DNA from 3 places in the Ewingella sp. C233 genome. Region 3 is predicted to be linked to each of the others. Evidence: predicted binding sites of a transcription regulator. Region 3 holds the regulator's gene; each other region holds the start of a gene.
The links. Region 3 encodes CRP, which controls carbon source genes, mostly activating them, when cyclic AMP is high. Its sites were predicted from a motif close to ATGTGANNNNNNTCACAT; they were not measured.
Positions count from the first base shown of each region.

Region 1: mlc (sugar metabolism global transcriptional regulator Mlc) is a predicted target of CRP. The motif match lies at 2,107-2,124, and genes of this name have one in related genera.
Region 2: deoC (deoxyribose-phosphate aldolase) is a predicted target of CRP. The motif match lies at 2,052-2,069, and genes of this name have one in related genera.

Region 1 is NZ_JBUZRI010000001.1:1,510,419-1,515,278, reverse strand. It holds gene ACZRKO_RS06825 (MFS transporter) at 1-943, opposite strand, end outside; gene ACZRKO_RS06820 (LysR family transcriptional regulator) at 1,157-2,062, shown strand; gene mlc (sugar metabolism global transcriptional regulator Mlc) at 2,216-3,436, shown strand; gene bioD (dethiobiotin synthase) at 3,644-4,330, shown strand; gene ACZRKO_RS06805 (MDR family MFS transporter) at 4,474-4,860, shown strand, end outside.
Region 2 is NZ_JBUZRI010000002.1:314,386-319,245, forward strand. It holds gene deoA (thymidine phosphorylase) at 1-935, opposite strand, end outside; gene deoC (deoxyribose-phosphate aldolase) at 1,028-1,807, opposite strand; gene ACZRKO_RS13710 (TatD family hydrolase) at 2,375-3,157, opposite strand; gene ACZRKO_RS13715 (patatin-like phospholipase family protein) at 3,154-4,356, opposite strand; gene ACZRKO_RS13720 (DUF1328 domain-containing protein) at 4,554-4,715, opposite strand.
Region 3 is NZ_JBUZRI010000004.1:21,390-26,249, forward strand. It holds gene ACZRKO_RS17725 (MFS transporter) at 1-481, opposite strand, end outside; gene ACZRKO_RS17730 (LysR substrate-binding domain-containing protein) at 674-1,582, shown strand; gene ACZRKO_RS17735 (OsmC family protein) at 1,587-1,994, opposite strand; gene crp (cAMP-activated global transcriptional regulator CRP) at 2,355-2,987, shown strand; gene ACZRKO_RS17745 (YccS/YhfK family putative transporter) at 3,082-4,860, shown strand, end outside.

The sequences.
Region 1 (4,860 bases), on a different contig from region 3:
ATGCGGTGATCAGGATCCCGACCAGCATCAGTGCCGCAGAGCCTATCAGCACAGGCCCGCGCCCATAGACGCCTGTCAGCGCACCGGCTTTCGGCGAACTGTAGGTGCCCATCAGATAGACCACAGAAATGACGCCGACCACCGCCTGGCTGAGATGATAAGGCGAACTGAGCAACCGGTAGCCGATGTAGTTAAACATGGTGACAAAGCTGCCCATCAGCAGAAAACCTTCGGCAAACAGCATCGGCAGGCCGGTGTCGCGCCAGTGCAGCGTAAAGTTAATCAGCATTTTCCGTGGTTTCAGTGAGCTGGCGCGAAAGTGTTTTGACGCCGGTAAAATGCGCCAGAACATAATGGCCGCAGCCAGCGCAAACAGCCCGACCACCGCAACGGCAATGCGCCATGAGAAGAAATCTGTCAGCACGCCGCTGACCAGACGTCCGCTCATGCCACCGATTGAATTACCGCTGATATACAGGCCCATTGAGAAGGCCACGACGCTTGGGTGGATCTCTTCGCTCAAATAGGTCATGGCCACCGCAGCCACGCCACTCAGTGACAGCCCGATCAAGGCCCGCATCAGTAAAATGGCGTTCCAGCTCTGCATAAAGGCGCAAATCAGCGTACAAGCGGCCGCCAGCATCAGCGCCACAACCATCACCGACTTGCGGCCCACGGCGTCAGAAACCGGCCCGGTAAACAGCAAACCCATTGCCATCAGCCCGGTCGATAACGACAGCGACAGGCTGCTGGTTGCCGGTGACACGCCGAAATCGTGTGAGAGCACCGGCAAAATAGGCTGCACACAATAGAGCAGGGCGAAGGTTGCCAGACCGGCGGAGAACAGCGCCAGCGTCACCCGGATAAACTGCGGCGTACCGCGTTTAATAAAGGGTGTTTTTGATAACGGGGATAACGCAGATGAGGGCGAGTCGGGGGTTATTTCGTCATCGTTGACCGAACTCCCCTGACTGACAGAAGAATGGCTGAGATCTGAAGCGGCAGATTTACGCCCGGTGGTGTTCACTGAAGATCCTTAGCGGAAGCATTTCATACAACTAAATTTAAAATGTATGAAAATTTTATCAGGGCGACTTATTTTGTCTAATATATTAATCTCTGTGAAACAATACATTTGAGATATCAATCAGCCGCCATGAACTATGTCGAACTGCGCCATCTACGCTACTTTATTGCCGTTGCCGATGAGCTACATTTCGGCCGTGCGGCGCAGAGACTCCATATTTCGCAACCGCCGCTGAGCCAGCAGATTCAGGCGCTGGAAGCCCATATTGGCGCTCAGCTGTTTAACCGTAACAACCGTAATGTGAGTCTGACGCAGGCCGGTGAAAGTTTTCTTAAAGAGGCGCGACAAATTATTGGGCGTGTGAATGATGCATCATTGCAGGCGGCTAAAATCCACCGCGGTGAGGCGGGGAATCTGACGCTCGGTCTCACTTCATCAGCCCCTTTTCTGCGCCGCGTGCAGCGGACCATTCAGCGTTTTCATCTGCTGTACCCTGAAGTGAATATCCGCATCGAAGAGATGAACAGCACCCAGCAAATTGAACCGCTGCTGGAGGGGCGCATTGATCTGGGCGTAATGCGAAATCGCCTGTTGCCCGATACTTTGCATCACCAACTGCTGCTGTCAGAGCCTCTGGTAGCCGTAGTCCATGAAGACAACCCGCTGGTGAATTTGCCGGAAGGGGAGCTGACTTTCCATCATCTGGCGGACCAGCCGTTTGTGTTCTTCTCCAAAGACGCCGGAACTTCCCTGTATGACGATATCCGCACGCTGCTGAGTTCGCAGGGGATCACGCCGTTTATTACCCAGGAAGTCGGCGAACCGCTGACTATCATCGGGCTGGTGTCAGCCGGCCTCGGTGTCTCGATTTTACCAGCGTCCTACTTACGGATTCAGGTTGATGGTGTGCGCTATTTACGTTTTGGAAAACAGCTGGGGACCACGCAAGTTTGGATGGTGAATCACCGCTATCGCCCGGTTAGTGCTCCGGCTAACGCTTTTATGAAGTTAATGATGCAGGACGAACAGCCCTGAGAACGCTGTTTTTCCAGTCAATTCCTATCAGGTTTCAGGCCAATATGTGCACCGAATCACATAACGAATCAAATAGTTGACGGCATATGGCAAAAACCTCAACATACCCATTAATCTTTATTTTGAAGCGCGAAAAATAACGGAGTTTCTGCTGTGAACCCTGATGGGCAACCCGGACATATTGATCAAATCAAGCAAACCAATGTCGGTGCCGTGTACCGGCTGATAGATCAGTTTGGGCCAGTTTCGCGTATTGAGCTGTCAAAAAAGGCGCAGCTTGCTCCCGCCAGCATTACCAAAATTGTCCGCGAATTATTGCAGGCGCATCTGGTTCAGGAAACGGAGTTTCAGGAGCCCGGCAGCCGTGGTCGCCCGGCCATTGGTCTGGTGCTGGATACCGACGCCTGGCACTATCTCTCTGCACGCATCAACCAGGGTTTTATTACCCTCGGATTGCGTGATCTGAGCAGTAAACTGGTGGTGGAAGATGTGTTGCCGCTTCCCGCCCATGCTGAATTGCCGCTGCTTGAGCGCATTATCGGCGAAATTGACCAGTTTTTTATCCGTTATCAGAGCAAACTTGAGCGCCTTACGGCCATTGCCATTACGTTGCCGGGCATGATTAACGCCCGCGCCGGGGTGGTACACCGTATGCCGTTTTATGATGACGTCAATGAAATGCCGCTCGGCAGCACCTTAGAAGCACATACCGGTTTACCGGTCTTTGTGCAGCATGACATTGGCGCCTGGACCATGGCAGAAGCGCTTTACGGCGCCTCGCGTGGTTGTAAAAACGTGATTCAGGTCGTGATCGACCACAACGTCGGCGCCGGGGTGATCACCGGCGGGCGTGTCCTGCACGGGGGCAGCAGCAGCGTGGTGGAAATTGGTCATACTCAGGTGGACCCTTACGGCAAGCGCTGTTACTGCGGTAACCACGGCTGTCTGGAAACCGTGGCGAGTACCGACAACATTCTGGAACTGGTGCGCCAGCGGCTATCAACCGCTGTCGGGTCAAGTTTGCAGGGCATTCCACTGACCATTGAGGCGGTATGTGATGCCGCCAACCGTGGCGATCAACTGGCCCGCGATGTGATAATCAGCGTCGGCCACAGCGTGGGTCGGATACTGGCGATCATGGTCAATTTATTCAATCCTGAAAAAGTGCTGATTGGCTCACCGCTTAATTTTGCCAAAGAGATCCTGCATCCGGCAATTATGTCCTGCATTCAGCAACAATCGCTGCCGTCTTACAGTGAAAATATCAAACTGGAGTCGACAGAGTTTTATAACAAAGGAACCATGCCGGGCGCTGCCTTAGTCAAAGACGCGCTGTATAATGGCTCTTTGTTAATTAAGTTATTACAGGGTTAATTATTGCCCTGAATTAACAAAAGTAATTTATATTAAAAGTAATAGACGTCCTATTTTGTCAATTATCCCCGTCAGTGACCAAAACATTGCGCTAACGCAAATCGTTCTCGAATCCAATCGCCTAGACTTTCAACCTGTCACTCAGTCTCAGACCCAACGTCGGGGACAATTTTTAGTCAAGCGGAGAGATCCCGGAGCCTGAATTCCATGTTAACGCACTTTTTCGTCACGGGTACGGATGCTCGTGTAGGTAAAACCATCGTGACTCGCGCTTTGCTTCAGGCAATGGCAGCGCAAGGCAAATGCGCATTGGGTTATAAACCTGTCGCAACAGGAAGCCAGGAGTTGGCAGACGGTATCCGAAATAAAGATGCGGTGACGCTGCAAAACTCATCATCTATTTCTTATCCTTTTGAAAAAATAACGCCATTAGCATTATTAAATGAAGATATTTTTGTCAGCGATACTCCTGCCAATATTTTCGAAATAATGACGGCAGGCCTGAAATTTATGCGTGAGGGCGGGGATGCGGTGGTGATTGAAGGCTGTGATGGCTGGAGAACGTTAATCACACCACAGCGTTTTTATTCCGACTGGGTTCGTCAGCAAAATATACCGGTTATTCTGGTCGTAGGTATTCAGGAAGGTTGCGTGAGCCATGCACTATTAAGCGCTCAGGCTATTATTGCCGATGGTTTACCGTTGGCGGGGTGGGTCGCGAATCGTATTAATCCATGCCTGTCCCATTATCAGGAAACCATTGATGCCATTGGATGCAATATTCCTGCGCCTTTACTGGGCGAAATCCCCTATTTACCGCGTGCGGAATCCCGCGATATGGCGAAATATATCGACTTGTCACTGCTGCATATCAACAGTGAGCAGTCTGCTTAAGTTGTAACTCGTCATTTTTGACGATAAGAATCTTCAGGGCTCTGCATGCAGAGCCTTTTTATTGCCTCATTTCTTCTGCTTTTCTCCGGCGCTGGTATACTCAAAAAATCCTCCTAAACCACGACAGCCGACGCCTGGATGCAATGAATCAGACTCACGCGCAATCTCCCGTACCCCTTAAACACCGTCCTCTCATTCTTATGGCCTGCATGTTGTCGATGTTCATGGCGGCAGTGGAAGTCACCATTGTGGCTACTGCCATGCCGACCATCATTGCCGATCTCGGCGGTTTTTCGCTGCTCGGCTGGGTGTTTGCGGTCTATCTGCTGACGCAGGCCATCACCGTCCCCGTTTATGGGCGTCTGGCGGATCTCTACGGTTGCCGGAAAATCTTCTTCATCGGCACCACGTTGTTTTTGGCGGGTTCCGTTCTGTGTGGTTTCGCACCATCGCTGACCTGGATGATCGCCTTTCGCGCATTGCAGGGGCTGGGTGCCGGGGCCATCACGCCAATTGCCACGACGCTGATT
Region 2 (4,860 bases), on a different contig from region 3:
ATTTCTGCCGCTTTGCCGTTGTCGAGAACAGCCTGCAACTGACGGCGGGCGTCGGCATCGTCTTTCGCCAGGTTGCCGGAAATTAGCATCTCGACGCACAGCGCCAGCGTCACTTCCAGCAGACGTGGATTACGGTATTCACCGGTCAGGAAGCGCACCGCTTCGCGCACTTCAACCGCGTTACCGGCGCTGGACGCCAGCACCTGGTTCATGTCGGTCAGCAGCGCGGTGGTTTTGCAACCCGCGCCGTTGGCAACATCAACGATGGCCTGTGCCAGATCCTGCGACAACTGATAGGTCGGCATGAATGCGCCGGAGCCGACTTTTACGTCCATCACTAACGCATCAAGGCCTTCAGCCAGTTTTTTGGCGAGGATAGAGGCGGTGATCAGCGGAATAGAGTCTACGGTCGCGGTAATGTCGCGGGTCGCGTAGAAGCGTTTATCCGCCGGAGCCAGCGAGCTGGTCTGGCCGATGATCGCCACGCCAACATCCTGAATGATGCTGCGGAAACGATTGTCGTCCGGGAAGATATCAAAGCCCGGAATGGCTTCCAGTTTGTCCAGCGTGCCGCCGGTATGGCCCAGGCCACGCCCGGAGATCATCGGCACATAACCGCCGCAGGCGGCGACCATCGGGCCAAGCATCAGGGAGGTCACATCACCCACGCCGCCGGTGGAATGTTTATCCACGATCGGGCCGTTGAGGTTAAGGCTTTTCCAGTTAAGGACCGTGCCGGAATCGCGCATCGCCATGGTCAGCGCCACGCGTTCTTTCATGTTCATGTCATTGAAGTAGATGGTCATCGCTAATGCGGCGATCTGACCTTCGGAAACCTGGCTATCACGAATACCATTGATGAAAAAGCGAATCTCTTCTTCGCTTAAAGGCTGTCCGTCACGTTTTTTACGAATAATTTCTTGGGCGAGAAACACGGAGTGCTCCTTTATGACTAGGCATGTAGGGGGAGTTACTGATGTTCTGTTGCTGTGGGTTCAGCAAGCTGAACCCACTCAGGCATTAACGATCAGTAGCTGCTGGTAGACTTTTGGTCAGCGTGGCCAAGCGTTGTCAGCAGGCTTGCCAACAGGCTTGAAGCACCGAAACGGAAGTGGCGCGCATCGGCCCATTCGCGGCCCAGCAGGCGGTCAGCCAGTGCCAGATATTGCGCGGCATCTTCAGCGGTTTTTACGCCACCGGCAGGTTTGAAGCCAACGTCTTTGCCCACACCCATTTCAGCGATGACGCTCATCATCAGCTCAGCGCTGTGCAGTGTGGCGTTTTCAGGCACTTTACCGGTTGAGGTTTTGATGAAATCAGCGCCTGCTTTGATAGCAATTTCGGATGCTTTGCGGATCAAGGAATCCTGTTTCAGTTCACCGGTTTCGATGATCACTTTCAGCAGTACGTTGGCTGCAGCACAGGCTTCTTTACACTGTTTAACCAGCTCGAAACCGACCTGATCATTACCGGCGATCAGCGCACGGTATGGAAACACCACGTCAACTTCATCTGCGCCATAGGCAATCGCAGCGCGGGTTTCAGCCACGGCAATATCGATATCATCGTTGCCATGTGGGAAGTTAGTGACGGTAGCGATACGGATGTCCAGCGTGCCCTGCTCGCGCAGTGCTTTACGGGCAACAGGAATGAAACGCGGATAAATGCAGATAGCAGCAGTGTTGCCGGCCGGGCTTTTTGCCTGATGACACAGTGCGATCACTTTTGCGTCAGTGTCGTCGTCATTCAGGGTCGTTAAGTCCATCAGGTTCAGCGCACGTTGTGCTGCGGCGGTTAAATCGGTCATAAAACTCTCCAACAATTTTCAATTCCAGCGACCAGCCAGAACTGAGCATACAGTCATGAATTCTTTACGAGCCTGAAGGCATCCACAGAATTCTGCACGGTTGGCGAGCGGACTTGGTTCCATGAAGATAGCGTGCGAAAACGGGATAAAACATTTTCGCTGGCAATTGAGATCCTTCTCACCGCGCTTGGATTGGCATCAGCCAATTCGTTGTGACTATTTGAACACGTCACATCAGGTTGCTGTGTGCAGTATTTCACACATTATGAAAACCCATTGCAACGTTACTTGGTGAAATGAGACCACCATCACACAACACCGGTTCTATGCTCAGAATTTGGCCTGAATAAAGAGTGTATACCCGTTTCATGACAACAGGAGACGAGCAGCTCACTCTGTGGCTACCGACCGGTAGTCACGAAATGAATGTTATAATAATAACATTCCCAAAGGAAGCAATAACGGAAAACAAACTTACAAATCGCCGTTCAGGGGATGAGCGAACAAGATAAATGTTATTTAAATAACAAAATAAATTTTACGCGGATGTGAGATAAGCGGAAGTAGTCAGACAGGCAGGGTAAAAACGCGGCGGGTGTTGTCGAGCAACGCCTCGGCAATCTGCTCCGGGGGTTCGCTGCGCAGCTCACACAGAACGTTAAAGACCGACTCTGCACGTTCCGGCCGGTTTGGCTGCCCCTGAAAACCTAGCAAAGGCATATCCGGCGCATCAGTTTCCAGTAGCAGAGAAGAGAGAGGAAGTTGCGCCATCACGTTGCGGGTTTTCTGCGCCCGCTCGTAGCTGATGGTACCGCCGACGCCGATCGCAAAACCCAGTTTCACAAACGCCAGTGCCTGCGACAGACTGCCGGCAAAACCATGAACCACACCCGTTGCCGGAAGCTGAGCCTGACGCAGCATCGCCGCGAGCTGATCGTGACTGCGGCGTGAATGCAGGATCACCGGCAGATTCTCCCGCTTCGCCAGCGCGAACTGCGCTTTCAGTAGCCGTTGCTGGCGTTCAAACTGCGGCTGCTCCAGATACAGATCCAGACCGATCTCCCCCACCGCCACCAGTTTGGTGTCCCGGTTGGAGAGCCATGAGTCGAGTAACTCAAGATCAGCATCTTTATGCTGAGCAACGTATATCGGGTGCAGCCCAAGTGCGGCAAAAATCTGCGGATGTTTTTTTGCCAGCTTCAGCACGCCCTGGAAACGGTCGGCAGTCACCGACGGGACGATTACCTGACACACACCGGCCGCCTCCGCCAGTTGCAGACTTTCCTTTTCAGCGCCGGTAAACGGAGGGAAATCGAAATGGCAGTGCGTATCGATCAGGTGAAAACTCACAGGTTTTCGCCTTCGTTATAGCTGCTCTCTTCATTGTGCGGCAATTCGTTGTGAGCGGCGTGTTGGATGTCATCATAAAATGCGCTGGCTGCCGGACGCACCATGCCGCCGTCAGCTACCATATCGGTGAGCACGGCAGGATCAAGAATGATCTGCCCGACACTGCTTACCGCAGCGGCGATCGGAATGATATTGTCCGGATTCGCCTCCGGGACCACCACGCGCTTCGGCCGGGTTTTACGCGGCGTGATAAAGGGCATTGGACGCTCGTTCTCACGGGGAATAAACCAGTGCGAGGCCGCCGACAGGAAATAGCGAGCGCAGCGGCGACCGAGGTGATAATCCTGATTCAGCGCCGGTAAACGGCTGCCCAACGCATGGCTGGCCAGCGGCTTCGGCGGGAAAATTTCAAAGATGCGCAGATCGCCCGGCGGGTTCTCGATGAACTGCTGAATGCGGTGATAGCTACTTTCGTGATGCTGCATCATGCGCACCAGCTGTTGCAGGCTGCTTTCGCTCAGCCACTGCTCCATGCGCTTCATCCACTGCGGCGTGTAGAACATCGCCGACGGTACGGTACGGATGACAACAATGGTATCCGCGCCACGTCGGTAAGCTTCTTCAACCGGAATAGCGTCGCTGATGCCGCCGTCCTGATAGCTGATACCGTCAAGATCCACACCCATGCGGTAGAAACCAGGAATGGCACTGGACGCTTTAATCACCGGCAGCCAGTTTTCGCGCGTCGGCGCAAAATAGTTAGCGGTGTAATCATCGCTGCGGCAGGCGCACATCAGGAATTCACGGCCATCGATCAACAGCTTTTCGGCTGAGTCCATTGCAAGCGGCATATTTTTGGAGGTTTCATCCACCAGCCAGTCGAGATCGATAAGGTGCCCGCCACGCACAAAGCGCAGGGGATTAAAGAAGTGAGGACTGGTGGTATAACGGGTGATAACGCGTCGCGCGTAACCCGGCTGGCCGCAAACAAAGGCCGAGAGATTTTGTGCACCCGCTGAAGTGCCGATAAACAAGTCAAACGGATTGAAACCCGCACGCTGAAATTCATCCAGCACGCCCGCGGTGAAAATCCCGCGTTGCCCCCCGCCTTCACAGACCAGCGCAATCTTGCCGGGTTTGTAAGGTTTGTACGCCAGCGGTTCAATATTGCCAAGCGTGACAGGTATTCTGTATCCCAACGCTTTCCCCTCAGTGAACAGGCCGCAAAATCTATGGGCCTCACCTCAGAGCATACCTTGTCTTTTTCAGTTCGGTGCTTTTCTAATAAAATACCGGAGATTAAATCGTTACTTTCTGTTAACCACATTCGGTTTAACAGTGTACGACCTAATCTCCGGCAGGAGTCTACTCAGTGTTTATTCTTTCCGTCGGAATGTCAGAGTCGTTTACGTCCGGTAAACAGGCTGATCAGGAACAGAATGATACCCACTACGAAGACGATTTTTGCAGCCCAGGCAGCTGTACCCGCCAGACCACCAAAACCAAGTGCCGCCGCGATTAACGCGATGATTAGAAATATAATGCCCCAACGAAACATAAGCTTCTCCTTACCCTATTTTAACTTTTGCCCAATCACATGGTGTACCCAATAATTCGGGCCTGAACCCGGTTTCTAACCTTTCTATTTGGCTTCTTAAAACCCGTTTTGGCCGGATAATAAAAATGCTTACCTCTTAAAGATA
Region 3 (4,860 bases):
GCCAGCCAAGGGAATCCAGACTGTAGACCGCAATCAGCGGTCCGGCGGTCATCGCCAGACCGGCCGAAGAGAGCAAAATAGATTGCGCGAACGTGCGCTGCTCAAGGGGGAAGTTCGCCACCACCGCTTTCGCGCAGGACGTGGGATATCCCGAATGGCCGACGCCGGCCAGAAAGCGGAAAGCCACCAGCAGACCGAATCCGAACCCCAGCAAACCAAAGCACAGCGCGAAACCGCCGAGCATAAATAGCGACAGGATCAGCACCTTTTTGAACCCGACCCGATCGTTGAGCCAACCGGCAGGGATCTGAAACAGGGAGTAGGCGAGGAAAAACACACCGGTAATGTAGCCAAGTTGCTCAGGTTTAAGATTAAATTCTTTTTCTATTGGCAACAGCGCAAAGCCAATGACGGTTTTATCGATATAAACCACCGCGTAACCGACGAACAGCAAAAAAATCATCAGGGAACGACTTTTCATAGCGGATATCCCTTTCTGTTATCACCCGTTCAGTTTTATCCACTGCCGGACGAAGGCCAAAGTGCGACGCACATCACTTATTTGTTTAATTACAAAGAGTTATTTATAGCCAAATCACGCTATCAGCTTTACAGCCCTGCCATAAGATGTAATTTTCAGACAGGTGATACTTTTTACTGATAGGGGTGAGAGATGCGGTATTTGCCAAAATTGCAGCAATTGAAGGTTTTCCAGCAGGTTATCCGCAGCGGCAGTATTCGTGGCGCCGCACGCGCCATGAGTCTCTCCCAACCCGCGGTAAGCCGTGCGCTGCGCGAGCTTGAACACACCCTCGACACCCAGTTGGTACTGCGTGGCAATGAAGGACTGACCCTGACAGCGACCGGACGAGCTTTTGCGCAGCGTATGCAGTTTATTCTTGAAGAACTCGAGCGGGCCGCCGATGAAATCCAGCAGATGAATCAGTACACGCAGGGTTCCGTCGCCATTGGCTGCTCTTCGCTTATTGCGATGACGGTTTTCCCGGCCCTGGCCGATGAGTTCAAGGGCGCCTTTCCGCAGGCCAAAATGCTGATTAAAGAGGGGCAACTCTCGACGCTGCTACCCGCGCTGCGCGAAGGCCGGCTGGATTTTGCCGTGGGAACGATTGGTCCAGGGCTGCCGCTGGAGGATTTGGTGCGCGAGCCGTTGTTCAGCGCGTCGTTTGGCATTATTGCACGGCGCGGACATCCGCTGGAGAACGCCACAACGCTGGAGGCGTTGCAGAATGCACGCTGGGTGCTGCCCGAAACGGACATGGGTTATTACCAGCAGCTTCAGCTGTCGATGGGGACGTTTTACCATCAGTCGGCGGAAATGCCAGTGCGCACCGACTCTGTGGTCTGCGGGCTGAATCTGGTATTGCAGTCGGATTACCTGACCATTGTGGCGCGGGCGATGGGAGCGCCGTTCGGATTAGAGGGCAAATTGCATCTGCTGCCGATCGATAGCCTGCCGCAGGCGGAATACTGCGTACTCTATTCGCAAAAATCGCCGCTAACCTTTGCGGCGCGACGATTTCTGGATTTACTGCGGGCCCATTGTCTGGCTTATCGCTGGTAAAGCCTTATTCCGGTTCCACTACTTCAAAACTGTGCGTTATCGATGCGGCTTTCCCCAGCATCAGAGAAACCGAGCAATATTTTTCAGCAGAAAGCGCCACCGCGCGCTCGACGACTTTGTCGGACAAGTTCTTGCCAGTCACAATAAAGTGCAGGTTGATGTGCGTGAACAGACGCGGCGCTTCTTCACGGCGTTCGGACGTCAGCTTCACTTCGCAGTTCTGCACATCGTTGCGGCCTTTTTGCAAAATAGAGACGACGTCGATAGCGCTGCAACCGCCTGCCGACATCAGCAACATTTCCATCGGACTTGGGGCTTTATCGCCCGCATTGCCGTCCATCAAAATCTGGTGACCTGACGCAGATTCACCCAAAAACGTCAGTCCTTCAACCCATTTTACCCGTGCCTGCATGTGCCTTACTCCTGGTATAAATATTCAGCCAAATTTATCTCAGACTACCCTTTTAGGCAAAAACCGGCAACGTAACCCGATCCCCATCATGCTGAAGCGAGACAACAGAAGACACCCGCGCAAACCTGTGCTACAAACGAAGCCGATACACACTTTTCAGTAAATTGCGGTGATGGGTTTGTGGTTTTCACATGAAACCACGGTGCTAACAACAATAATAACGCTGTTTCACTCCGACTCCCGCTTGCAGCATTACTGGACAGTTCTTATGCTAAAAGGGCGCGTACTTTTTAAGACGCCGTACAGGGAACTCTGAGCCCTGTGATTTTGGGCAGCGATAACAACAGAGGATAATAGCTAATGGTTCTCGGCAAGCCACAAACAGACCCTACTCTCGAATGGTTCCTGTCTCACTGTCATATACATAAGTATCCTTCCAAAAGTACGCTGATTCACCAAGGTGAAAAAGCCGAAACGCTTTACTACATCGTGAAAGGGTCGGTTGCCGTCCTGATTAAAGATGAAGAAGGCAAAGAGATGATACTTTCCTACCTGAACCAAGGTGACTTCATCGGCGAGCTGGGACTCTTCGAAGAAGGGCAGGAACGTAGTGCATGGGTTCGTGCTAAATCTGCCTGTGAAGTGGCTGAAATTTCTTATAAAAAATTCCGCCAGTTGATTCAGGTTAATCCGGACATTCTGATGCGCCTTTCCGCTCAGATGGCGACACGCTTGCAAGTGACTTCAGAGAAAGTGGGTAACCTCGCCTTCCTCGACGTGACGGGCCGTATCGCGCAAACCTTGCTGAATCTGGCAAAACAACCGGATGCGATGACCCATCCGGATGGTATGCAGATCAAAATCACCCGTCAGGAAATTGGTCAAATCGTCGGTTGTTCACGCGAGACGGTGGGTCGCATTCTCAAAATGCTGGAAGATCAGAGCCTGATCTCCGCACACGGTAAAACGATTGTCGTTTACGGCACCCGTTAATTCCCTGAAAAACGGCGCGGCAGGCAACTGTCGCGCCGTTTTTATTGGGAAATAGGGATACAACACAGTGATAGCGCGGCTGAAGAAGCAACGCATGACGTTATGGCGTCGTTTTTTTTACCATCCCGAAGTCAACTATGCCCTGCGCCAGACGCTGGTGCTGTCTATTCCTGTGGCGATTGGCTGGATGCTCGGTCAGTTGCAAATGGGACTCTTATTTTCTCTGGTCCCCGCCTGCTGCAATATCTCCGGCCTTGATACCCCGCATAAGCGCTTTTTCAAACGCCTGATCGTGGGGGGCTCTCTCTTTGCTTTCAGCAGCCTGATGCTGCAACTGATGCTGGTGAACTGGCACGTTCCGCTCCCGCTTATCATGCTGTCGTTCGCGCTGGTGCTTGGCGTGACGGGTGAAATCAGCCCGCTGCACGCCCGTTTGCTGCCCGGTGCACTGGTCGCCACCATCTTCACACTCAGCATGGCAGGCGTGGTGCCTGTCTGGCATGCGCCCCTGTTGTATATCGTCGGTACCGCCTGGTACGGGCTGTTTAACTGGGCGTGGTTCCGGCTGTCAGAAGAGCAGCCGATGCGCGAAAGCCTCAGCCAGCTCTATCTGCAACTGGCGGATTATTTCGAAGCTAAATATAGCCTGCTGACCCAGCACACCGATCCCGAAACCGCGCTGCCGCCGCTGCTTAAGCGCCAGCAGCAGGTCATCGATCTGATCGCCCTGCTCTATCAACAACTGCACATGTTGCCCAATAACGGCCACCATCATCAGCACAAACGGCTATTCCAGCGTTTTCAGGTCGCACTGGATTTACAAGAGCACATTACCGTCAGCCTGCATCTGCCAGAAGAAGTCCAAAAACTGGTGGAAGAGAGCCACGCCGAAGCCGTGATCCGCCGTAACGCCCAGGTGATTGCCGCCCGTCTGCGGGTAATTGCCGACGACATTCTTTATCACCGGCGTTCTGAACGCTTCACCATGGCGAATGAGCTGGCCGCGCTGGAAAAAATCGCCTCACGGTACCGTGATAACCCGGTCGGCCAGTTCTGTTATTACCATTTCAGCCGCATTGCCCGCCTGCTGCGCACCCAGCGCCCGCTATACCGACGCGATCTGATGCAGACGCAAAACCGCCTGCCATTCTGGGCGGCGCTGAAAGGTTATCTGTCGTTTAAGTCCGTGGCGCTGCGCAATGCGGCACGTCTTGGCGTGGCACTGGCCATCGGCAGCAGCCTGGGCCTGTTTTTCAATTTGCCAAAACCTTACTGGATTTTGCTCACGGTAATGCTGGTCAGCCAGAACGGTTACAACGCCACGCGCGTACGCATTCAGCACCGTGCGCTCGGCACGCTGATAGGTTTACTGCTTGCTGCCGGATTACTGCAACTCGAATTGCCCGAAAGCATTACGTTGCTGTGTATGTTGCTGATCACCGTGGTGTCTTACACCGTACTGCGCAAAAACTACGGGCTGGCTATGATTGGCATGACAGTCACCGCTGTTTATACCTTGCAGTTGCTGGCGATGAATGGCGCACATTTTCTCGTTCCACGGCTTATCGATACCCTGATTGGCTGCGCACTGGCGTTTGGCGGCACGCTCTGGCTGTGGCCGCAGTGGCAGAGTGGTTTGCTGCGCCAGAACGCCTGGCAGGCGCTGGAAAGTGATCAGGACGCGATCCGTTTATTGCTGGAGGAAAATCCCGATCCCGTGAAACTGGCGTACGCCCGTATGCAGGTTACCCAGGCGCACAATGCCCTGTTCACGTCGCTCAATCAGGCGATGCAGGAACCGGGCTTTAACTCGCGCTATCTGGCCGACATGCGCTTATGGGTGACGCACAGTCAGTTTATTGTCGAGCACATC